Regions from separate parts of the Paraglaciecola sp. 2405UD69-4 genome, predicted to be linked through region 3. Evidence: predicted binding sites of a transcription regulator. Region 3 holds the regulator's gene; each other region holds the start of a gene.
The links. Region 3 encodes MetJ, which represses methionine synthesis genes. Its sites were predicted from a motif close to TAGACGTCTAGACGTCTA; they were not measured.

Region 1: ACMUMK_RS10315 (homoserine O-succinyltransferase) is a predicted target of MetJ. The motif match lies at 4,403-4,420, and genes of this name have one in related genera.
Region 2: metK (methionine adenosyltransferase) is a predicted target of MetJ. The motif match lies at 5,624-5,641, and genes of this name have one in related genera.

Annotation. Positions count from the first base shown of each region.
Region 1 covers NZ_JBLIXM010000002.1:880,573-888,931, forward strand. The annotation lists gene metH (methionine synthase) at 1-2,303, opposite strand, end outside; gene ACMUMK_RS10310 (homocysteine S-methyltransferase family protein) at 2,313-3,371, opposite strand; gene ACMUMK_RS10315 (homoserine O-succinyltransferase) at 3,417-4,337, opposite strand; gene ACMUMK_RS10320 (prolyl oligopeptidase family serine peptidase) at 4,603-6,708, shown strand; gene ACMUMK_RS10325 (DUF2802 domain-containing protein) at 7,322-7,732, opposite strand; gene ACMUMK_RS10330 (chemotaxis protein CheW) at 7,818-8,312, opposite strand; gene ACMUMK_RS10335 (chemotaxis protein CheW) at 8,305-8,359, opposite strand, start outside.
Region 2 covers NZ_JBLIXM010000002.1:1,256,992-1,265,350, forward strand. The annotation lists gene ACMUMK_RS12100 (hypothetical protein) at 1-16, opposite strand, end outside; gene ACMUMK_RS12105 (fructose bisphosphate aldolase) at 125-1,024, opposite strand; gene ACMUMK_RS12110 (phosphoglycerate kinase) at 1,152-2,312, opposite strand; gene epd (erythrose-4-phosphate dehydrogenase) at 2,359-3,369, opposite strand; gene tkt (transketolase) at 3,462-5,453, opposite strand; gene metK (methionine adenosyltransferase) at 5,726-6,871, shown strand; gene ACMUMK_RS12130 (PQQ-binding-like beta-propeller repeat protein) at 7,168-8,359, shown strand, end outside.
Region 3 covers NZ_JBLIXM010000003.1:69,205-77,563, reverse strand. The annotation lists gene ACMUMK_RS12490 (DUF3300 domain-containing protein) at 1-974, opposite strand, end outside; gene ribA (GTP cyclohydrolase II) at 1,134-1,757, opposite strand; gene ACMUMK_RS12480 (EAL domain-containing protein) at 2,002-4,851, opposite strand; gene ACMUMK_RS12475 (c-type cytochrome) at 5,211-5,537, shown strand; gene ACMUMK_RS12470 (HD domain-containing protein) at 5,570-6,154, shown strand; gene ACMUMK_RS12465 (glutathione S-transferase) at 6,294-6,968, shown strand; gene metJ (met regulon transcriptional regulator MetJ) at 7,034-7,366, opposite strand; gene metF (methylenetetrahydrofolate reductase) at 7,520-8,359, shown strand, end outside.

The sequences.
Region 1 (8,359 bases), on a different contig from region 3:
CGAACTTTTTCATGTAAATATTCAGCAAAGGCTTCGGCAAATCTATCAGCTAACGCTTTAATCATTATCGAATTGTAATCATCACCATCATCTTCATAAGCTTTAGCTAACTCATCTTCCCAAGTACCAGCAGTGACAGCGAAAGCCCCTAAATAATCTGCTTTTTTAGAAGCTTTAGGCGCAATAAAATCACTTAAACAGTTGTTGGGCCCTTTAGGCTTTTCTGTCTGTTGTCGCAAATGGTGAGCCATATGAACCACTTTATCGCGGCTTTCATCAGCATAAATCTCTATATCATCTTGCACACGATTTGCTGGAAAAATTCCCATCACGCCACTTGCTTTTAAGTCTGGGTTATCGCACAGTTTTTTTAGCATGGCTTGGGCATCATCAAACAAGTTTTGAGCTTCTTTACCCACCACTTCATCTTGCAAAATCCTAGGGTACTTTCCAGCTAATGACCAAGTTAAAAAGAATGGAGTCCAATCAATGTAATCAATTAATTCGGCTAAGCCTAAGGTAACAGAGGTTATTCCTAACTGCTTAGGCACAGGGGGTTGGTAGTTTTCCCAGTCACACTTAAAACTATTTTCACGGGCCTGCTCTAACGTAATTGGCTTAGTTCTAGGTTGCTTTTTACCATGCTGAACACGAACTTTCTCGTACTCTTCAGATAACTCTTTACCAAAAGCGGCTCTGTTTTCAGGGGTAATTAATTTTTGACAAACACCAACCGCACGACTTGCATTGGGTACATAAACTACAGGATGTTGATAATTTTGCTCAATTTTAACAGCAGTATGGGCTTTTGATGTCGTAGCGCCACCAATCAGAAGCGGTAAATCAAAGTCTAAACGCTGCATTTCTTTTGCAACATGCACCATTTCATCTAGCGAAGGCGTGATCAAGCCAGATAAGCCTATCATGTCTACATTTTCTTCCTTCGCTACTTGCAGTAATTTAGCACAAGGAACCATTACTCCAAGATCAATAATTTCAAAGTTATTACATTGTAAAACCACACCCACGATATTTTTACCTATATCATGAACATCGCCTTTAACTGTCGCCAGGAGTATTTTTCCGTTACTACTTCCTTGGTCTTTCTCAAGCTCTATAAATGGATTTAAGTAGGCTACGGCTTTTTTCATAACCCGGGCTGATTTTACCACTTGTGGTAAAAACATTTTTCCCTCACCAAACAAATCCCCAACCACGTTCATACCGTCCATAAGAGGACCTTCTATCACATGCAGTGGCTTGTCAGCTTCTAAACGAGCAGCTTCGGTATCTTCTTCTATAAAGTCCATTATCCCGCGGATCAAAGCATGTTCTAGACGCTTATTTACCGGTAACTTACGCCATTCTAGATTATCTTTAACTTGGACTTTACCGCCACCTTGATATTTTGGAGCCAGTTCTAATAGGTTATCTGTAGCCTGAGAATGGCGGTTTAAAATAACATCTTCTACTGCTTCTTTTAGTTCAGCAGGAATTTGATCATAAACTTCTAGTTGCCCAGCATTTACAATTCCCATGTCCATTCCAGCTTTAATTGCATGAAATAAAAATACTGAGTGCATGGCCTCACGGACCGGGTTATTACCACGAAATGAAAATGAAACGTTAGATAACCCACCAGAAACATGGGCATGGGGCAAGTTTTGCCTAATTTTACGGGTAGCATTAATAAAATCGACAGCATAATTATTATGCTCTTCGATACCGGTAGCTACTGCAAAAATATTTGGGTCAAAGATAATGTCTTGTGGAGGAAACCCAATTTTTTCAGTCAATAGTTTGTAGCTACGCTCACAAATTTCATATTTGCGTTCTTCTGTATCAGCTTGCCCTACTTCATCAAACGCCATGACAACAGTAGCAGCACCATAGCGCTTTAATAATTTAGCTTGATGGAGGAAGTTTTCCTCTCCCTCTTTTAAGCTAATAGAGTTGACAATAGCCTTACCTTGAACACACTTTAAACCTGCCTCAATCACTGACCATTTAGAAGAGTCAATCATGACAGGCACTCTTGAAATATCTGGTTCAGATGCAATTAAATTCAAAAACCGAGTCATAGCAGCTTCTGAATCCAACATGGCTTCATCCATGTTTACATCAATGATTTGCGCACCATTTTCTACTTGTTGCCTAGCAACGTCTAACGCTTTCTCATAGTTATCTTCTAAAATAAGACGCTTAAACATTGCTGAGCCTGTAACATTTGTTCGCTCACCAACATTCACAAAATTAGCTGATGCCTGAGAGGGTTGCTCAACTTCTACTTCAATTTTACTCATCACAACCGCCTACAATACAAAAGGTTCTAAACCAGACAAACGCATTTTTACTTCTCGCTGCACTATTTTTCTAGGTTCGTAATCTTTTACAGCACTAGCAATAGCTTTTACGTGTTCAGGGGTACTGCCACAACAGCCTCCGACAATATTCAACAAACCTGCCTCAGCCCACTCTTTAATATGCTCAGCCATTTCATCAGCCTCCATATCATACTCACCGAATTCGTTAGGTAGACCAGCGTTTGGATGGGCTGACACAAAACACTCTGCAATTTGCGATACTTCATCAACGTATTGACGCAATAAGTCTGGTCCTAAAGCGCAATTTAAACCAAAAGAAAAAGGGGCGACATGATTCATCGAATAATAAAATGCTTCAGCAGTTTGACCTGATAAAGTACGACCAGAGGCATCGGTTATTGTACCAGAAATCATAATAGGTAAACTAATATTCAGCTCATCAAATACAGACTGAACAGCAAACACGGCGGCTTTAGCATTTAAGGTATCGAAAATAGTTTCTACCATTATTAAATCCGCGCCCCCCTCGATTAAGCCATGAGTAGCTTCAACATAGATTTCAACTAACTCATCAAAAGTGACATTTCGTTTACCTGGATCATTTACATCAGGAGATATTGAAGCAGTACGGCTAGTAGGCCCTAACACACCCGCCACAAACCTTGGTTTGTCAGGAGTTAGCGCCGTATATTTTTCAGCTGCTTTTTTCGCTAACTTGGTAGCTTCAATGTTTATCTCTTTTGCAAGATCTTGCATATGGTAGTCTGCCATTGAAATCGCAGTAGCGTTAAAAGTATTTGTTTCAATAATGTCTGCACCCGCTTCAAAATAGGCACAATGTATGTTGTAGATCAATTCAGGCTGGGTTAATACCAGTAAATCATTATTGCCTTTAACATCAGATTTCCAATCAGAGAAACGCTCACCTCTATAGTCTGCCTCTTCCAATTTATGTTCTTGGATCATAGTACCCATAGCACCATCAAGTATTAAAATTCTTTGCTGTGCTGCGTCTATTAATTGCTGCTTAGGTATAGGGTGACTCAAGATTAATCCTCTTTAATATTACTGTTTTTATAACAACTTTTTCTATTACTCTGAAAGCTTCGCTAAATCATATGGTGTATTTTGATAAACATAGTAGTTTAACCAGTTAGTAAAAAGTAAACTGCCATGAGCCCGCCAATTAAGAATAGGCTCTTTACTAGGATCATCATCAATAAAGTAGTTTACAGGGATTTGTACATCATCATTAGTTAATAAATCTCTCTGATACTCTTGTTTTAACGAATCTTGATCATATTCCGGATGCCCTGTAACAAAAACTAACCTCTTATCATCAGAAGCGATGATATAAGCCCCACCTTCTTTTGAGCTAGCAAGAACATTCAATTCTGGAACCGAATTATATTCTTCTATACTGATTTCACCATAGCGAGATTGAGGAGCATTAAAAGTATGATCAAATCCTCGCAATAATTCTTCATGCTCACTTTGCACAAAGTGACGATACACACCACTTAGCTTATTTTCCCTTAATCGTCGGTTAATTCCAAAATAATGATAAATAGCAGCATGGGCGGCCCAGCATGAAAACAAAGTAGATTGCACATTGCGACGAGCCCAATCCATAATCACTGTCATTTTGTCCCAATATTTTACATCACTGTAGGCCAAATGAGCCAAGGGCGCACCGGTTACAATTAGTCCATCGTATTGTTTATGGGAAATAGCATCAAACTCAACATAAAAATTATCCATATGTGCTGCAGGAGTATTTTTAGGCGCTTGGTTATCAATACGAATCAAATCTATATTCACTTGCAAAGGAGTGTTGGATAACAGACGTAAAAATTGCTCTTCTGTCTCCAACTTGTTCGGCATTAAATTTAAGATCCCTACTTCCATAGGCCTAATATCTTGTTTAGCAGCACGCAATGTGTCCATAACAAAGATATTCTCTCTGTTTAGTACATTTTGAGCAGGTAAATTACTAGGAACTCTTATAGGCATGATGACTCCAATGCTGACAATATTGAGTATTCAATCTTGCCAAATCCCTCACAAAAGTCAACATCTTTACGTCTAGACGTCTAAATGAAAGATATACTAAATAGTTAAATATACTGCAAATCTTAGAATTAGAGCGACTAGGCGACCAAAAGTCTTTTTATACTTACCACCAAGTTATCAATATCCCCACATTAGAAAGATGGTTGATTTTCAACCAGAGTAGTGACAGGATTAAGTAATTGCTAAGCTAGAAAAGGAAATTCACATGCACGCAAATAAGCTAATACTCGCTGTATTCGCTCTCATAATAGTCAGTTGCAGCTCTACAGAATCACCTCAGAAAACTAAGCCAAATTACCCAGATTCAAAACAACACATTGTTATAGATGAATTGCATGGTCATAAAATTGCGGACCCTTTTCGTTGGTTAGAAGAAGATTATTCGCCAGAGACTCGTAAATGGATTGAGTCGCAACAAGTTTTTGCAGAAGCTCAACTCAGCAACCTTCCTACGTATTCCGAATTTAATGAGCTCCTAAACCGAATGTCAAAGTCTACAAAAAATGCCACTCCATTATTAAAAGGAGATTATTTATTCGTATGGAAACACCCGGCAGAAAGTAACGCATGGAAGTATTTCGTTAAAGATAAGGTAGGGAAAGAAAGAGTTTTACTAGACCCCTATGAATTTAGTAACGAGGGCACCGCCAGAGTTGAAATTTTAGATATAAGTAGCGATGGCAAGATGGTTGCCTACGGCCTGACATTAACCGGAGCAGACGAACAAGAAGTGAGGTTTAGAAATGTCGTGACAGGGAAAGATCTTAAGACGGTTTTACCTTACGGGCTATATAATCAGTTAGAATTTAAGCAAGACGGATCTGGCTTTTTCTATGTCAAACGCACTCGAGACGAATCAGAACTTATATATGAACACAGATTTGGAACGAAGTTAAATGATGACAAAGTAATTTTTGGGCAAGGCATTCCCCTTGATAACTGGATTGCAGTTAATGAGTCAAAGTCAGGTCGTTACCAAATTTTTTCAGTTGAACATGGCTGGTCTCGCTCCGACTTATACCTTAGGGATGTCACTGAACCTAATCAGTTAGTAACTTTGGTTGAAGGTAAAGATGGTCAATTCAATGCGTGGTTTATTGGAGAAAGATTATTTATATTCAGTAATTTTTCAGCTAATAATGGTGAAGTTTTTGAAGTTGACCTTGCCCAACCCGAGTACGAAAATTGGAAGGTAGCTATAAAAGAAAACTCAGAAAGGGTGATTGACTATGTGTCTGTCATCGATAATAAACATGCAGTAACCTATTTGCATAATGTGCAAAATGAACTGCATATATTCTCCGTTAACGGAGCCTTATTAGAACAGGTTCCCATACCAAAATTTTCATCAATTACCAAAATCTCGGGAAACGCCGAATCAGACGAATTTTTCTTTGGTAGTGAATCTTTTTTATCACCCAGAACAACCTTTAAGTATAAATTAGGCAGTGAAAAAATTGAGGTATATTCAAAGGACGAAGTTGCGTTTAATAGTGAAGCTTATGAGGTAAAACAATTTTGGATCTCATCAAAAGATAATACCAAGTTTCCAATCTTTTTAATGGGTAAAAAAGGCTTTAATACTTCAGAACCCAAACCCACTATATTGTATGGTTATGGAGGGTTTGCATACAGCATAAAGCCTAGATTTTCGACACCACTGGCAGCTTGGTTAGAAATGGGGGGCCTGTACGCTATTGCTAATATCCGTGGCGGAGCAGAATTTGGAAAAGAATGGCATCGCCAGGGGCAACTTGCAAATAAGCAAAACGTTTTTGATGATTTTATAGCAGCAGCCAGCTGGCTTAAAAGTAAAAGCTATACTTCTAAAGAGCAACTATCAATACAGGGAGCCAGCAACGGTGGTTTATTGGTAGCCTCAGTTATTACTCAAGTTCCCGATCTTGCAAATGCAGTGGTATGCCAAGTGCCTGATTTAGATATGATTGGTTACTATCGCTTCAAAAACAATAATGCGCCTGCATTACTTGAATATGGCAATGCTTCTATTAAAACACAGTTTGAATACCTGATTAAATACTCACCTTATCAAGCTGTAGAAAAAGGGGTGGCGTATCCAGCCATTTATATAAGTAGTGGCGACTTCGACACCCGGGTACCACCACTTCAGGCGCGAAAAATGACGGCAAAGCTACAGCAATATTCAAGTGGTGACGCGCCTATTGTTCTTAAGTATGACGAGCAAGGCGGTCATACATCTGGAGGCTCAAATACGCAAAAAGCGTTAAACTCAGCTGCCGAGTATTTAGCTTTCATGGCTAAATACACTGGCCTCCAACCTAAACGCTAATGAATGGTTACCGGCACAGCGTGCTTGTTTTTTTCATATCGCTATTTGTATTTAGATGCGCTGAGGTACTCCTTTCACTCAATGTATGTGTTGTAGATGAGTGATCGTCTGCTGCATATTATTCAAGGGTAGAGCCAATAGGTCTGCTCTAGGGCCCTGAAACGGACTGTTATATCAGAATCATCCAATGGCTGTAATTCGCTCTTCGTAGTCGAACAGATTTAAGATACTTATTTAAAGTGCAAGATTGAATCTGGATTAAAGTAAATTTACACGTATATAACTATCTTTTCAGGCTAATACTTCAACCAAGATGGATTCCCTTTTTAGAGAGTTTCAACCTTGGCTGCAAATGCTAAATCCTCATTTTATTGAGAATTACTTTAATTTTATATTCTCAAGTTGACCTATAACCTTTTGATTTCTATAGGCCGTGATTTTCATTTCAGAATAAATTCACCAAAAGAGCAATTAGGGCTTAGTTATAGAAGTGAGGCATATTACAGATACTTCAAGGATGTTGTTTTTCTTATTATTAAATGACAATAAATGGACTGCGAGGATGATATGCTAAATCACTATGGTTAAAAAACCTTAGGGATAACAGCTAGGATCAGCGACTGTTCTTATGCAAGTTAAAAAGAAGTTCTGCCTCAGCGGTTGGCATATCACACTCATTTATAACTTCAGACAAACTTGCACCGTCATTAATCAGTTTTGCAGCTTTGTTATAAAATCGACTTTGCGGATCTTGCTCAGCCAGCAGTTGATGAGCAGACTGTAAGTCTTTTAGCTCTTGACTAAGCCCTTTAACTCTTTTGCTCACCCCAATACTACCACTACGAACCTCATGGAGCTCTTCCCGCAGAAGGTTAATACCCGAGCTTAATTCAGATAGTGTATTAAGGCATGACTGTGTTTGAAGCCAAACATCTTTATTACGCTTGTAACTTTTAAAAATAAGTCCTAAGCAGAACACCGCAATGACGCAAGCGACAATACTCAGAATAAGTGGAATAGTCATAAACGCCTCAATGCAGTGACTTATTTTAAATTAGAAACCACAACAGCTGGAAACAACAAACAATGCCTTACAGATGTTAAAGTTATTAAATATTAGAGATTTCGTTCCATTCTTCATCATTCAGTAGTTTGTCTAAATCCACTAAAATTAATAGCTGACCATCTCGGTTACTCACGCCTTGAATAAACTTAGCACTTTCTTCAGTACCTACATTTGGTGCACTATCAATCTCTGAAGATCTTAAATAAACCACTTCAGCGACGCTATCTACTAGTATTCCAACAACTTGTTCATCAGACTCGATGATTACAATACGAGTGTTATCTGTCATGTCTGAAGGCGGTAAACCAAAACGTGAACGTGTATCGATTACGGTAACAACATTCCCCCTAAGGTTAATAATGCCTAGTACATAATCAGGTGCGCCTGGAACTGGGGCAATTTCTGTATAACGCAATACTTCCTGCACTTGCATTACATTTATCCCATAGGTTTCTTCAGCTAGTTTATAAGTTACCCACTGCAAAACTTCATCGCCACTTGCAGCTACGGTATTGCTTGCACTTCTTTCGTCACTCATTCAAATTGCTCCGGCCTGAATCAGGCAAATCGTTACAGCTTAAGCCT
Region 2 (8,359 bases), on a different contig from region 3:
GTAAATCTACATGCATAACAAGGATCCTTTTATTACACTAAAACTTATCAAATTACCGTGTGCTTAGCCACAAAAAAGGCCGGTAAAAACCGACCTTTTATTTAAATGACATGACTAAAACAGTCTAGCTTTTTGAGGCTTGATAAATGCTCTCGATAGAAGCATCCATAGTAGCATCAAAGTCTGCATCGCTTTGTTTCGCACTTAAGCCTTCAGATAAAGCTCGAGAAAAACTAGCAATCATTCCAATATTACCAGCAAGCTTCTCATTGGCATCTTCTCTTGAGTAACCACCAGACAATGCCACAACTTTTAGTACTTTAGGATGTTTGACTAGCTCTTCATAGAAGTTTGCTTCATTAGGTAAAGTCAGTTTTAACATGACTTGTTGATCAGCATCTAACTGGTCTAAATGAGACAAAATAGAGGCTTTTAGCATTGCTTCAGCTTCTGACTTTTCAGGGCTATGAATATCAACTTCAGGCTCAATGATTGGCATTAGGCCAGCAGCTAAAATTTGCTTAGCAACAGCAAATTGTTGTGCCACTACCGCTTCAATACCTTCTTCATTAGCTAACTTGACTACCGAACGCATTTTTGTACCAAATACATTTTGAGCATTTGCTTTAGCTAATAAAGCATCTAAGTCAGGCATAGCTTTAAGCAGTTGGGTACCATTTACTTCTGCTTCTAATCCTTTATCTACTTTTAAGAAAGGAACCACTTGTTTGACATTCCACAGGTAGCTAGCAGTACTTTGGCCTTCAATTTCTCTATCAAGTGTATTTTCAAATAAAATAGCACCTAAGACTCTTTCACCATTAAATACTTTTGAGGTGATGATTCGAGTGCGCATTTCATGCACCTTCGTAAACATCTCTTCATCACCTTCGTATTCTGACGCTTCTACACCGTAAAGTGCTAAAGCTTTTGGCGTACTACCACCACTTTGATCCAAAGCTGCAATAAATCCAGTTTCTGCATCAATCTTTGCGAGCATATCTAATTGAACTTGTGATGCCATATGTGACACTCCTTTAAGTACTGTTTTAACCAACATCTAGTTGATTTGTAGGGTTTATATTACTGGGCATCATTGCCCTGAACTGAAAGCTTTTTACTTTTCTATTTGTTCTTATTTTAAGCCTGTTTTAAGAGGCTCTTGATTCTAACATAGCGACTGCAGGTAAAACTTTGCCTTCTACAAACTCAAGGAAAGCCCCACCACCAGTAGAAATATAAGAAATCTTATCACTTAGGTCCCATTTATCAATGGCCGCTAGCGTGTCACCGCCACCCGCGATTGAAAATGCTTGACTGTCAGCAATGGCTTTTGCGACAACTTCTGTTCCTTTAGAAAAGTTGTCAAACTCAAACACACCACATGGACCATTCCATAATATCGTTTTTGCGTTAGCTAATACAGCAGCAACATTGGCGGCCGTTTGAGGCCCATAATCCATAATTTCTTCATCATCTTGAACTTGGTCTACATCCTTGATGACAGCAGGCTCAGTATCTGAGAAGTTTTTACCTACTCGAACGTCTACAGTCTCTGGAATATCTAACGACTCCATTAAACGCTTTGCTTCTGGAATTAAGTCTTTCTCATATAATGATAAGCCTACATTATTCCCTCTTGCAGCAACAAAAGTATTTGAAATACCACCGCCAACAACAAGTTGATCAGCTATTTTTGATAGTGCGTCTAAAACGGTAAGTTTAGTTGATACTTTAGAGCCTCCAACAATGGCAACCAAAGGTCTCTCTGGATTATTCAAGGCTTTACCCAAGGCTGTTAATTCACCGTCTAGTAGAGGTCCTGCGCAGGCTACAGGAGCATGTAAACCAACGCCATGTGTTGAGGCCTGGGCACGGTGTGCGGTGCCAAATGCGTCCATTACATACACATCACAAAGGGCTGCGTATTGCTTTGACAAGGCTTCGTCATCTTTCTTTTCACCAGGATTAAAGCGAACATTTTCCAAAACAACTACTTCACCTGCATCAAGCTCAACGCCATTCAGATAGTCTTTTTCAAGTCTAACTTTTAATTCGGTGTTAGCTTTTAGATAATTCACTACTGGTTGTAGTGAAAACTCTTCTGCATATTCTCCTTCGGTAGGACGACCTAAATGAGACATCACCATGACTTTTGCACCTGCAGCAATGGCAGCTTGTATGGTAGGTAAAGACGCTCGAATTCGTGCATCAGATGTAACTTCACCATCTTTAATTGGCACATTTAAATCTTCACGGATTAAAACTCTTTTGCCGGCTAAATCTAGCTCGGACATTTTTAATATGGACATACTTTACCTTTTATTAACGATAATTGACTTATTCTTCAGATAAAACCTAGGCTTGTTTGAACATTACCTCAGCCGTATCTAGCATTCTATTTGCAAATCCCCATTCGTTATCACACCAAACAAGGGTTTTAACTAACTGTTTATGGCTAACTCGTGTCTGACTACCATCTACTATACAAGAATGGGGGTCATGATTAAAATCAACAGAGACAAGTGGCTCTTCTGTATAATCTAAAATCCCTTTAAAATCACTAAGTTTGGCCGCTTTAAAAGCTTGGTTTACATCTTCGACATTTAGACACTTAGCTACCGTTACACTCAAATCCATTGCTGTCACATTAATTGTTGGTACTCTTACCGCAATGGCTTCAAACTTACCTGCAAACTTAGGCAAGATCCGCTCGATACCAACAGCTAACTTAGTGTCAACAGGTATGATTGATTGGCTCGCAGCTCTGGTTCGGCGCAAATCACAGTGGTAAGCATCAATGACTTGCTGGTCATGCATAGAGGAGTGAATAGTTGTCACTGTACCGCTTTGTACCCCAAATGCCTCATCCAACACTTGAATAACAGGAACAATACAGTTGGTTGTACAAGAACCACATGACACAATCTTATCTGTGTCTTTTAGCTCCCCATCATTCACACCAAAGATGACAGTGGCATCCATATCTGGTCCACAGGGCTGAGAGAAAAGTACCTTGCCAGCGCCCTGCTCTATATGAGCTTGACCATCAGAGCGGTCATTATGGACACCTGAGCATTCAAGTACCAAATCTACGCCTAATTGTTCCCAAGGCAAATCACGAATATCTTGGTGACATAGCAAGCGAATATCGTCATTTGCAACGGTTAAGATGTCTCCATCTAATGTAACTGGAAATCCGAACCTTCCATGTGAAGTATCATACTTTAACAAATGAGCTATACCTTCAGGCTTAGCTATTTCATTTATTGCTACAACCTGAATACTTTCATTACGCTTAGTTTCATAAAGAGCACGCACCACATTGCGACCAATACGTCCAAAGCCATTTATTGCTATACGTAACATAAAACCCTTTAAAAATTACCTTAAACCAACAACAAAGGCGCATAAATGCGCCTTAAAGTTTACATACTTAGCGTAGTAATAAAGAACTTATATTAAAGTTCTTGAGCAGCTTTCACCACTGCTTCAGTTGTTATGCCAAATAATTTTAACAAAGCAGGTCCTGGTGCTGACTCCCCAAAGGTAGACATACCCACAACTGCACCATCAAATCCAACATACTTATGCCAAAAATCAACATGAGCAGCTTCAACCGCAACTCGTTTTGTAACCGAGCGAGGTAAAACAGACTCTTTATATTCAGCATCTTGCTTGTCAAAAACACTAGTACAGGGCATAGAAACAACACGTACGGCTTTTCCTGAAGCAGCTAATTGCTCCGCAGCTTCTACAGTAATGCCTACTTCTGAGCCTGTAGCAATTAAGATAATTTCTGGTGTACCGGCGCAATCTTTCAACACATAACCACCTTTAGCTACATTGGCTAATTGTGCAGCATCACGTGATTGAGCTGGTAACCCTTGACGGCTAAATACTAATGCAGATGGGCCATCTTTACGCTCAAGAGACGACTTCCATGCCACGGCTGTTTCAGCACCATCACAAGGACGCCATGTATTAAGGTTTGGTGTTAAACGTAAGTTAGCAACCTGTTCAATTGGCTGATGCGTAGGGCCATCTTCACCTTGACCAATAGAGTCGTGGGTGTATACAAAAATATTAGGAATGCCCATCAAGGCTGCCATACGTACTGCATTACGCGCATATTCCATGAACATCAAGAAGGTTGCACCAAAAGGTCTGAATCCGCCGTGTAGACCAATCCCGTTCATGATACCGCTCATACCAAATTCGCGAACACCATAATACAGGTAGTTACCACTAGCATCATCAGCTGAAATGCCTTTAGTACCTGACCAAATTGTAAGGTTAGAACCAGCTAAATCAGCTGAGCCACCTAACACTTCTGGTAACAAGGTAGCATAAGCTTCAATCGAATTTTGAGAAGCTTTACGACTGGCGATATTTTCAGCCTTGTCTTGTGATGCCTGAATAAACGCATCTGCTTTCTCAGCAAAGTCAGCAGGTAAATCACCAGCTAAACGGCGAGTTAGTTCTGCTGCTAGCTCTGGATAAGCACTTTCATAAGCGCTAAAGCTATCGTTCCAAGCTTGTTCTTTTTCAGCACCAGATGCTTTTGCATCCCAACCTTCATATACATCAGCTGGAATTTCAAAAGGAGCATGAGGCCAATTTAAAAATTCACGTGCAGCTTTGATTTCATCATCACCAAGTGGTGCACCATGACAATCATGACTACCTGATTTATTAGGAGAACCAAAGCCAATAATAGTTTTACAACAAATTAATGTTGGCTTAGTAGTTTCTGCTTTTGCCGCATCTATTGCAGCGGCAATAGCTTCTGGGTCGTGACCGTCAACATCAGCAATAACATGCCATCCATATGATTCAAAACGAGCAGGAGTATTATCTGTAAACCAGCCTTCAACATGGCCATCAATTGAAATGCCGTTATCGTCCCAAAATGCTACCAACTTGCCCAGACCTAGCGTACCAGCTAATGAACATGCTTCATGGGAAATACCTTCCATTAAACAGCCATCACCTAAGAAACAGTAAGTAAAGTGATCAACAATATCGAAATCTGGTTTGTTGAATTGCGCCGCTAAGGTTTTCTCCGCAATGGCCATACCTACGGCATTACTGATCCCTTGTCCTAGTGGCCCCGTAGTAGTCTCTACACCCGGCGCATATCCATACTCTGGATGGCCAGGGGTTTTAGAATGAAGTTGACGGAAGTTCTTAAGCTCTTCAATTGGAAGATCGTAACCAGATAAATGTAAAAGTGAGTAAATCAACATTGAACCATGGCCATTAGACAGCACGAATCTGTCTCTATTTGCCCAATCAGGGTTGCTTGGATTATGTTGCAAATAGTCTCCCCATAGTACTTCTGCAATATCAGCCATACCTAGTGGTGCCCCAGGGTGACCTGAGTTGGCTTGTTGTACGGCATCCATACTTAAAGCTCGGATGGCATTGGCAAGATTTTGGCGTGTTGACATGTTGTCTCCTGACTAACGTTTTTATGAAGGAGGAATAATTAAAAAACTAAAGGTTACTCCAAATTTAATAATCCATTTTGTATTAGCCAGACATTAACTGCAACGGCAAATCGTGTATGAATCGCCATTTACATATGAAATTTATTTACACCTTAGTAGAATTAATTTCATGGACGTTTGGACGTCTAGATGTAAAGACTGGTATTTATTCAAAATATTGTTAGAATAGCAAAATTAGGTAAGGCTTTAATACTGACAAGCGAGGCAGTTATATGACATCACATCTTTTTACTTCAGAGTCTGTTTCTGAGGGACACCCAGATAAAATTGCGGACCAAATATCCGACGCAGTACTAGACGCAATTTTAACCCAAGATCCAAAAGCTCGCGTAGCCTGTGAGACTTTTGTAAAAACAGGTATGGTTTTAGTTGGTGGCGAAGTAACAACATCTGCTTGGGTAGATATAGAAGAAATAACCAGAAACACTGTCAAAGAAATTGGATATGTTCATTCTGATATGGGGTTTGATGCCGACTCATGTGCCATTCTTAATGCAATTGGTAAGCAATCTCCAGACATTAATCAAGGCGTAGATCGTACTTCACCTGAAGAACAAGGGGCTGGTGACCAAGGTTTAATGTTTGGCTATGCAAGTAATGAGACAGATGTACTTATGCCTGCTCCCATTACCTATTCTCATCGCCTAGTCAAACGCCAAGCTGAAGTGCGAAAAAATGGCACACTAAATTGGTTACGTCCAGACGCTAAAAGTCAGGTTACCTTTGTGTATGAAGATAACCAACCTGTAGGGATAGATGCAGTTGTATTGTCAACCCAACATGATGAAAGTATCAGTACAGCAGATTTACGAGAAGCTGTAATGGAAGAAATTATTAAACCCGTTCTTCCTGAAAAGTGGTTATCTAAAAACACCAAATTTTTTATTAACCCCACTGGCCGTTTTGTGATTGGTGGACCAATGGGAGACTGCGGCTTAACTGGGCGTAAGATCATTGTTGATACATATGGCGGAATGGCAAGGCACGGTGGTGGAGCGTTTTCTGGAAAAGATCCGTCAAAAGTGGATAGATCAGCAGCTTACGCTGGCCGTTATGTTGCCAAAAACATAGTGGCTGCTGGTTTAGCTGACAAATGTGAAATTCAAATTTCTTATGCTATTGGTGTTGCAGAGCCTACCTCAATCAACATTGAAACATTTGGTACCGCAAAAGTAGCAGATAGCCTATTGGTAAAACTAGTTCGTGAACATTTTGAGTTAAGGCCCCATGGTCTTATCAAGATGTTAGACCTAGAACGCCCCATCTACCAAGCGACGGCTGCATATGGGCATTTTGGTAGAAATGAATTCCCTTGGGAACAAATAGATTTAGCAGAAACACTTAAAGCTAGTATCTAATTACTCACATCTGCTACCACTACATAAAATAATTTAGTGGTAGCATAATTTCAAAACCACATACTTGTTAAGTCAACACTTCCAAACTTAGTATCCAAAAGCATACATTTTTAATAAATATTTCCTGACTTCCCCCCAAAAAAAGAAAGAATTTGAATAAGAACCGTAGGCTTTATGCGACACAATAAAAATTGAGCAAATTAGTAAAATAACTGTACTATATGGCATGAAAATAGCTAAAACGCTATGTGAATTTAATATGTGTCTCAAAGGCTTGTAGTTTTAAGGAAGGAAAGATGTTAAGTAGAAATGTAGGTAAACTTTTTTCGGGGCTTTTGGTTGCAACTTCTGCAAACCTTTATGCTGCAGATGGCGATGAAAAATGGGTCTTCCAAACTAACTCAGATGTTGTTAGTTCAGCGTCCGTTGATAGTGATGGAACTGTGTATATCGGTTCATATGATAATAACCTTTACGCAATAAATGCTGACGGTACTGAAAAATGGACATTTACAACACTTGGTGATGTTAGCAGTAGTCCAGTTATAGGCAGTGACGGGACAATCTATTTTGGCTCCTTAGATAATAATTTCTATGCTGTAGACAGTGACAACACAGAAAAATGGAGATTTGAGACAGGCGGCGACATTAATAGCTGGGCGTCAATAGACAGTTCACAAACAGTTTATATTGGTTCCGATGATAATAAAGTTTATGCACTCAATGAAGAGAATGGCACATTAAAGTGGTCATTTGAAACAGAGGGCTTTGTACGTAGCTCTCCAACCATCGCATCTGACGGAACAGTTTTATTTGGGTCATACGACAATAAGTTTTATGCCTTGAACTCTGACGGGACACTTAAATGGTCTTATGAAACAGGAGATGACGTTGCAGGGTCACCAGCAATAGGTAGTGATGGTACAATCTACTTCGGTTCTTATGATGACAAATTATATGCCTTAGACAGTGACGGTAATTTGAAATGGTCATTCGAGACAGAGGGCAACGTCAGAAGCTCTCCAGCCATTGACGTTGACGGAACTCTCTATTTTGGCTCATTTGATGGATATATTTATGCAGTTAATCCTGATGGAACTCAGAAGTGGCGATATCAAACTGGAGGCGCTATTCAAGGGTCCGCAACAATTACTAGTGATGGAGCTATACATATAGGTTCAAGTGATGCTGTTTTTTATTCTTTAAATACCGATGGAACTATCAACCGTACATATAGTGCAATGGGACCAATTTTCAGTTCTCCAGCAGTTGGTGTTGATGGCAGCATTTATTTTGGTTCATTCGATGGAAACGTTTATGCGCTAGAAGGCAGTTATCCTCTGATCGATAGTCCTTGGCCAAGGTTTGGACAAAACAGTAGAGGAACTAGCCTTACTGATGACAATGATGAGCCATCAAGTCAAATTCAACTGAGCTCAACCCAATATACAGCGTTAGAGGCTGATTTAGCGGTAGATATAACGATTA
Region 3 (8,359 bases):
TTTTGAGTATCATATTTCAACACACGCTTTTTGTTATTTCTAAGATTAGACTGATCTTTTGTTAACACAGACTGACCTTTGCTTACATACTTTACGCGCTGGCCATTAACATGATATTGCACACCTCTTCTATGTTTTTGATCATGGCTCCAGCGTTGCGACTTTCTGATCTTTATAGTTTTAGCATTAGTCTTATGATGTGACCAATACTTACCAGAGTTACGTCTATAACTGTAGTCGATAAAAATGTGGCGCTTACGCCATTGAAATCCACCAAAATAAAAGCTCGGACGAATGTGAAACCCTGCACTCCAATACAAGCCTGCAACGAAAACACTGTGCAAAGGTCTATGCCATCTATAAGGTTGACGGTTATGCCACCACCAATTTCCGTATACCACCCTAGTGTCATAATAAGGTACGTACACCACTTCTTTTTGAACAGGTTGAATAACTATTTGATTATCTTGCTGCTCTACATTCAGGTATTCATTTTCATTCAGGTTACCATGAGCATAGGCCTTTTGGCGTAAGCTTTGGATACTGGCTAATACTTGTTCTTCACTAAATAAAAATGCGTCACCTAACTGTTGTAGCCACTGCAAATCATTACTCATAGTTTGTAGTAAATCCGTAAAAGGGATTAGTGCTTGCACACTAGGATCCCAGTCTTGGGTCTCAGCATAATCTAAGGCACCTTGCGCATCTATATTATCATTAGCCTTACGCCAACGTGCTGCTTGGACAACTTCTAAAGGGTAAGTAGATGCAACTAAGATATGAGATAACAGGGTATCTGGGTATAAGGCAATAGGCGCCAACATTTGGTCGAGTACGGCTTGCTCTAACTCAATATTTGTAGACTCATATTCAGAGCTGTCTTGTTCTTCAGCTTGTGCAAGCTGCACAACACCGGCAACAATGACACACAAAATAAAAATATATATCAGCAGGTATCTGTTTTGATTTCCCATAACGTTTCCTTCTTTGACATTAACAGCTCAGCAATAAAGCAAAGCAAATCGTAGGGATAGTTATACGCCTAGTAAACTTAACAGTGACTGAATACTTACTTAAAGTTAGTTTTATCTTTGTTTGTATGTATCGTTAACATTTCATCGACATGAAGATAATTAGCGCTTGGTATATTGCTCTGGTAAAAATTGATGACCTAACTTTTCAGTTTTAGTTTGAATATAATGACGATTATCATCGGTAACACCGTGATCAATTGGCACACGCTCTACTACGTTTATGCCTAAACTAGACAATGCAGCTCGTTTTTTAGGATTATTCGTCATGAGCTTAACGCTTTTGACTTTGAGGGTAGCAAGCATCAATTCACAAATGCTGTAATCCCTTAAATCTGCATCAAACCCTAAATGCTCATTGGCTTCTACTGTATCCATACCTTGATCTTGTAGCTGGTAGGCTTTTATCTTATTGAGTAAACCTATTCCCCGCCCTTCTTGACGAAGATAAAGCAGCACACCTTTTCCATTTTTGACAATATTTTGAAGGCCTTTTTCAAGCTGTGCGCCACAATCGCATCGAGTACTAAATAAAGCATCCCCAGTTAGACATTCTGAATGGATGCGGATGGGAATAATTTCTTCCTCTGTCCACTCTCCATATGACAAAGCAACATGCTCTTGATTAGACTCGCTTTCAACAAACCCATGAATGGTAAATTGCCCCCAGCGTGTAGGTAATTTTGCAGAGCTTACATATTGATACTTTTCAGAACTAACATTCATATTTTTCTATACAGACTTCAAATAGAGTAAAAAATTTCTGGCTGTGTACATTCTGGCCTTCATAAAGCGGCAAAAAATTGTACACACGACAGTACATAAACTTCTATGTAATCTACCCGATTTATAGATATATAGGATCAGTCAATGACAACAATAAAAGTATCAGACAATATGGGCACTAATTGTTTATTTACAAGCCCTTTACTTTTTTAAGGCTATCATGGGTAAAAGAAGCTGATTGAAGCTAGGAGTGGGTCTGAAACTCTAACAAGGAAACAGGCTTGGCAATGCCATAACCTTGGGCATAATCAATTCCTGCTTTACCAAGGGCAACCATAACCTCTGATGATTCCACAAACTTAGCTACGGTCTCCATACCCATTGCTTTAGTTATTTCGTGAATAGAACTCACCATAGCTAAATCGATTGGATCAACCAAAATATTCTTAACTAAACTCCCATCAATTTTTACTTGAGATACCGGCAGATTCTTTAGATAGTTGTATGAGGCAATACCACTCCCGAAACTGTCTAATGCAAAAGCACATCCCAATTTTTGGAAGGTATTCATAAAGTCTAAGGTTTCTTCCATTTTACCGATAGCCATACCTTCAGAGATTTCAAAACACACTTTTTGATAGGGAATATTGTGCTTTTCAAAGGCATTTAAAATAAATAGCTTTAGTTCTTTATCACCCAATGAGTAACCATTTATATTAATGCTTACTTGAGTTAATTCATTCAAATGCTCAGGGTTCTGGGTTAACCAGCCAAAGTAATACTCAATGACCCAACGATCAATTTTAGCAGTTAGATTGTAGCGCTCTGCGGCTGGTAAAAACTCTTCCGGAAAAATCACTTCTTTGTCTGCTGATTGCATTCTTAGCAACAACTCATATTGATGTCCTGAGCTTTTCTTACTTAAAGGTAAATAGTGCTGATAATGCAAACTAAACAAAGCATTTTCTAATGCATGATGAATTTTTGAAACCCAAGACAATTCGGCCTCATAGCGATGCATCTGTTGATCATCAGATGAGTAAGTGTGAATTTGATTACTCCCTTTCTCCTGAGCCAAATAGCATGCGGCATCAGCCATACTCATCAATTGCTCAGGCGTACCAATGTTAGCCTGCCAAGGTGCATGTCCAATGTTAAGGCCCAAGGTAAACACTCTATTTTCCCAGGTGAATCGAAATTCCTGCACCAGATTAAGAAGCTTATTCGCTAAGAGGTAAGCCATAGGCGCTTCATCCCCTTCTAACAGGACGGCAAATTCATCGCCCCCCACTCTAGCTAACATGCCTTTACCAGAAACCTCAGCATCTAATTTTAAAGACAGTTCTTTTATCAATAAGTCACCGGCTTTATGACCACAGGTGTCGTTAACAACCTTAACCTGATCTAAATCCAAGTAAAGCAATGCCAAATCCACTCGATCAACTTTAGCGTTATGCAAGGCTTTTTGTAATCGAGCGTCAAACTCACGGCGGTTATAAATTCCTGTCAATGAATCATGACTGGCTTGGTATTCTAGGCTAAGGTTTGACTGCTTACGCTCGGTTACATCAAACATAGAGCCAAATACATACCGCGTTTCTTTGTCTTCTTTTATCTGCCCTGAAATCGAAAACCAAAATTCGCTACCGTCTTTGCGTATCCCTTTAACTTCTTTGCCAATTACTTTGCCATTTTTATGAATTTCCCCAATCATCAACTCTCTATCATTGTGGTCAGAATAAAACTGCTCAGCATTTTCGATATTTTCTAATAAATCTTTTGGCGTTTCATAACCAAACAACTGGCACATGGCTGGATTAACTAAAATAAGTGTGCCATCAACATTAGAGGCATAGAGGCCTTCTGCAGAATTTTGAAATAATGAGTAGTAACGATGTAAATCGGTAATCGCAGACTCTTGCTTAAGGTGATGCCTTTTGGTTACGACCCTCTCATGCCCTTCAATGGAAAGAGCAATCAAAATCATGCCGAGAATATTCACAGTCGTAAATATTAATGAAATAGACTCAAATGTAGGAACTGTGGCTAAGTACAAACTAATACGAGTAAAGCCACTTATAGCGATTAAAGAAATACCACCTAGACACACTAAATTAGCCAGTCTTTTATCACTTTCGTTGTAAATGAAGGCTATGATTAAAATAATTAAGCAAGACAGGGCTGACATAAGCACAGCAAAAATAATTTGGCTATTAGTATCTGCTGAAAATGCCATTGCCACAGTAACAAACCCTAAAGCATAAAATGAGTGACGCCATATAGTTGGAACAATTTCTAATATAGAAAAAGTGACTTTTGCGATAGTAATAAGCAATACACCAAACAAAGCTGCGCTTATATTGGAGATGTAGGCAGTAAAACCGGTAAATTGACCTAGAACACCTTTGATGTTTAAAAAAAGTAATAGGAAAGTGCCGTTAGATACTGCAAACCAATAACGAATAGGGCTACGCAAAAGTATGTAGGTAGCAAAAAAATAGCATCCTAACAAAGCTAGAGCGCCACATACCACGCCAGTTGCTAACAATAAAAGCTCTTCATTCGCTATTAATGCTGATTGCCTAGCTAAAGTAACGGGAAATACGATTGGCCCATCATCACGGACCTTGAAAAAAACTTTAACAACAGGCTGGCGCGGATCGATTGGTACCATAAATAGCCGGTGCTGAAATGGCCTTTTATCAAACTCCCGCTTAGCTCCCATTAAATAAGAACTTAATATTCGGTTTTTATCATCTAATAAATACACATCAACATAATCAAGCATGGGATTACCAATTTTAAACACAAAAGGTTCATCGCTTGACACTGCTCGGTACAGATCGACGGTTCCCCATAAGCTTTCATGCTTTTTGAGCTTATTTGGAATAGTATTTTGTTGCCAGGTCTGCAGATTTTGAACATCAGATAACTGCACATTTTTATGGGCTTTCAGCCATGTTATTTTATTGAGGAGATCAATATGCTCAACGTCATTGTCAAAATAAACGTCTTTAGCGTGGGCGACAGTACTCAATAAAAACAGCACAATCACAAAGCTCTTAACCCAAAGATTAAAAATCTTAATTATCATATTGATCTTATAATACCCTTATAGGCTGTTTGATTTTAAAATCGACAAATTTAACTACTTACCTAACATCTATTAGCATACTCGCACTCAAAGCAAGAGTACTATATCTATCATAAACCTCAATGTCGTCAAATGGTTGCGTTAAATCCATGATAAATATTTTTCTCTTGGGCCTTCTGAGTAAGCTAGCGGCTATTGAGATAGGCTAATGCAACTATTCGTTTTCTAACAAATTAGCTGCAACGCCTTACTTGACACTAGTCTCAAGTAAAGTAAGTTCGTTGATTGGAGTTGCAGGTATAGTAAAATCCGCCTCTTCTAATCAAGCTTACACTTTAATATATTGACTAAGGACATTTATGAAAAAGCTAAAAGCGATAACCTTTAGTGCTGCGATATGTGCTCTAAACACCTTCTCTCCAACCCTTTTTGCAGCTGATATTGCTGCTGGTAAGACAAAAGCTGGCATCTGCGCAGCATGCCATGGTGCGAGTGGTATTTCACAGATCCCTACATATCCGAATTTAGCCGGCCAAAAAGAACAGTACTTAGTATTGCAGCTTAAAGCGTTTCGCGATGGTGAACGCAAAAATATGGTCATGGCGCCAATGGCAACAGCACTAAGTGACACCGATATTGATAACCTTTCAGCTTATTTTGCTAGCTTAGATCCATCTGGAAAATAACACTTTAACTCCCCTTAAATACAGAGAGCAACATGACAGAAGACTTTCAAGCTATCACTCGCTTTATAGTGGAAATAGAACAGTTAAAAAATGTAGATCGTAAAATTAAACCTGTAGGCGTAAACCGCTATGAGAATAGTGCTGAACATAGTTGGCAGATAGCTTTACTGGCACTCACCCTACTCCCTTACGCTGAGCAACCAACAGATCACCTAAAGGTTGTCACTATGCTTCTACTACATGACATAGTAGAAATTGACACGGGAGATAAGTTTGCTTACGACGCTAATCACGATGACTATGAAAATGAGCTAGCCGCAGCAAAACGTATTTTTGCGATTTTACCTGACTCTCAAGGAGCTAAATATCTAGCGCTATGGATAGAGTTCGAACATGCCAATACCCCTGAAGCCAAATTTGCAAAAGCAATAGATAGGTTAATGCCAGTTATTCAAAATATTCATAATGGCTGCCAAAGCTGGTTAGAACATGACATTGCTATTGAGCAAGTACTTGCAAAAAATATTGCGATAGAGGGCGCTCATCCGAGCCTTTGGCAGTGGATAAAAGCACAAGTGATAGAAAAAGGTACACAAGCTGGCGTTAGACTCAAATAAAGCAAATTTTCATCTAAGCTTGCCCCATAAAATAATACTCAGTAATAGATATCAATTTTAATGGAAAATTGGTCCTAGTTAGCGTTTGTACGTATATATAAATAATTCAATCTTAACTAAGCTAGAACTGGAAACTAACATGATCACCTTGCACCACTTAAATAATTCAAGATCACAGCGAATTTTATGGTTATTGGAAGAGCTAAAGTTAGACTACAAAATAGAAACTTATCAAAGAGATAAAGAAACCAATTTAGCACCTGAATCACTGAAATTAATTCATCCTCTGGGCAAATCTCCTATCATTACCGATGGAGACACAAGTATTGCCGAATCTGGGGCTATTATTGAGTATTTAATCAGTCGCTATGGTGAACAAAGCGCTGAGCTAACCAAAACCACAGAAAATACCCCCTCTCACTGGCAATATGTATACTGGCTCCACTTTGCCGAAGGTACCCTCATGCCGCCACTGGTAGCAAAGTTAGTACTTGATAAAACCCGCGAAAAAGCCAAACCTTGGTTTGTCAAAATAATCGCCAACAAAATAGTCGATAAAATTATGGCTGCCTATTATGGCCCTATCATCAAAGGGAATATGCAGTTTATCGAACAACATTTAGCAAAAAATGAATGGTTTGCCGGAAATGAACTAACAGGAGCTGATGTCCAAATGAGCTTCCCCTTAGAAGCGGCAGTAGCAAGAGGAGCTGCTACTGATTTACCAAACGTAAAGCGTTTTGTAACAGCCATACACGGGAGAGCTGCTTATCAAAAAGCTTTGGTCAAAGGTGGGCAATATGATTACGCTTAGCGTACCGATGCGCTGAGTTTAAATATACGCAGCACTTAAATGTAGCAGTGCTGCAACGCCATTAATTAATCTTCTTCGACATCCATTTCTATATCTAAGCCCATCTCTTGCATCAAACGTCTTGCTTCTTTTGGTATTCGTTGCCCGTTATCTTTTTCAAGATCTTCGTCATCAGGCAGAGGCTGGCCAGTAAAGGCATGTAAAAATGCCTCACATAATAGTTCAGAGTTAGTTGCATGCCTTAGGTTATTTACCTGACGTCTAGTGCGCTCATCGGTCAAAACTTTCAATACTTTGAGTGGGATAGAAACCGTGACTTTTTTAACCAATTCACTTTTTTTACCATGCTCAGCGTACGGATGGATATACTCTCCATTCCACTTTGTAGGATCTGCCATTGCTAAAATTTACCAAGTTTTATCTTTCTTATACGGGGAAATTCTAAACATTACGCAGAAAAGGTCAACGATAGACTGCTAAACATCTTGACGGCTTTCCATACAAAGCTTATTTTAGACGTCTAAACGGCTATATTTATTTGGAGTAACACCATGGTGTCTTACGCACGCGGCATAGATGCATTAAATCAATCATTATCAGAAGTAAAAGATATCGATGTGTCTTTTGAATTTTTCCCTCCTAAGACTGAATCTATGGAACAAACGCTGTGGAAGTCCGTTGAACGTTTAGCGCCACTTAAGCCTGCTTATATGTCGGTAACCTATGGTGCTAATAGTGGTGAGCGAGACAGAACCCATGATGTGGTAAAACGTATTCAAGCAGAAACGGGGATCAAATCTGTTCCTCATTTAACCTGTGTGGATGCCTCTAGAGAGGAACTAATCCAAATAGCAAAAGACTATTGGGATAGCGGTATTCGCAAGATTGTTGCATTAAGAGGGGATTTACCAGAAGGCACTGCTAAGCCCCAATCCTACGCTTCTGATCTTGTTACATTATTAAAAGACGTCGCCGACTTTGACATTGCGGTAGCCGCTTATCCAGAAAAACACCCTGAAGCGCCTAATGCTCAATTTGATTTACTCAATCTAAAACGCAAAGCCGATGCTGGGGCAACCGAGGCAATCAGCCAGTTCTTTTTTGACGCTGAAGTTTTTTTACGTTTCCGTGACCGAGCTGCAGCAGCAGGAATTGATTTAGATATTGTACCAGGCATATTACCCGTTACTAACTACCAAACCTTACAACGTTTTGCTGGTTTTACTAACGTCCATGTTCCTCAGTGGCTACACAAGATGTATGACGGTCTTGATAAAGATGACCAAACAACTCGTAACCTAATGGGTGCAAGCATAGCAATGGATATGGTGAAAGTATTAGCAAAAGAAGGGATCAGAAACTTTCACTTTTATACATTAAATCGTAGCGAA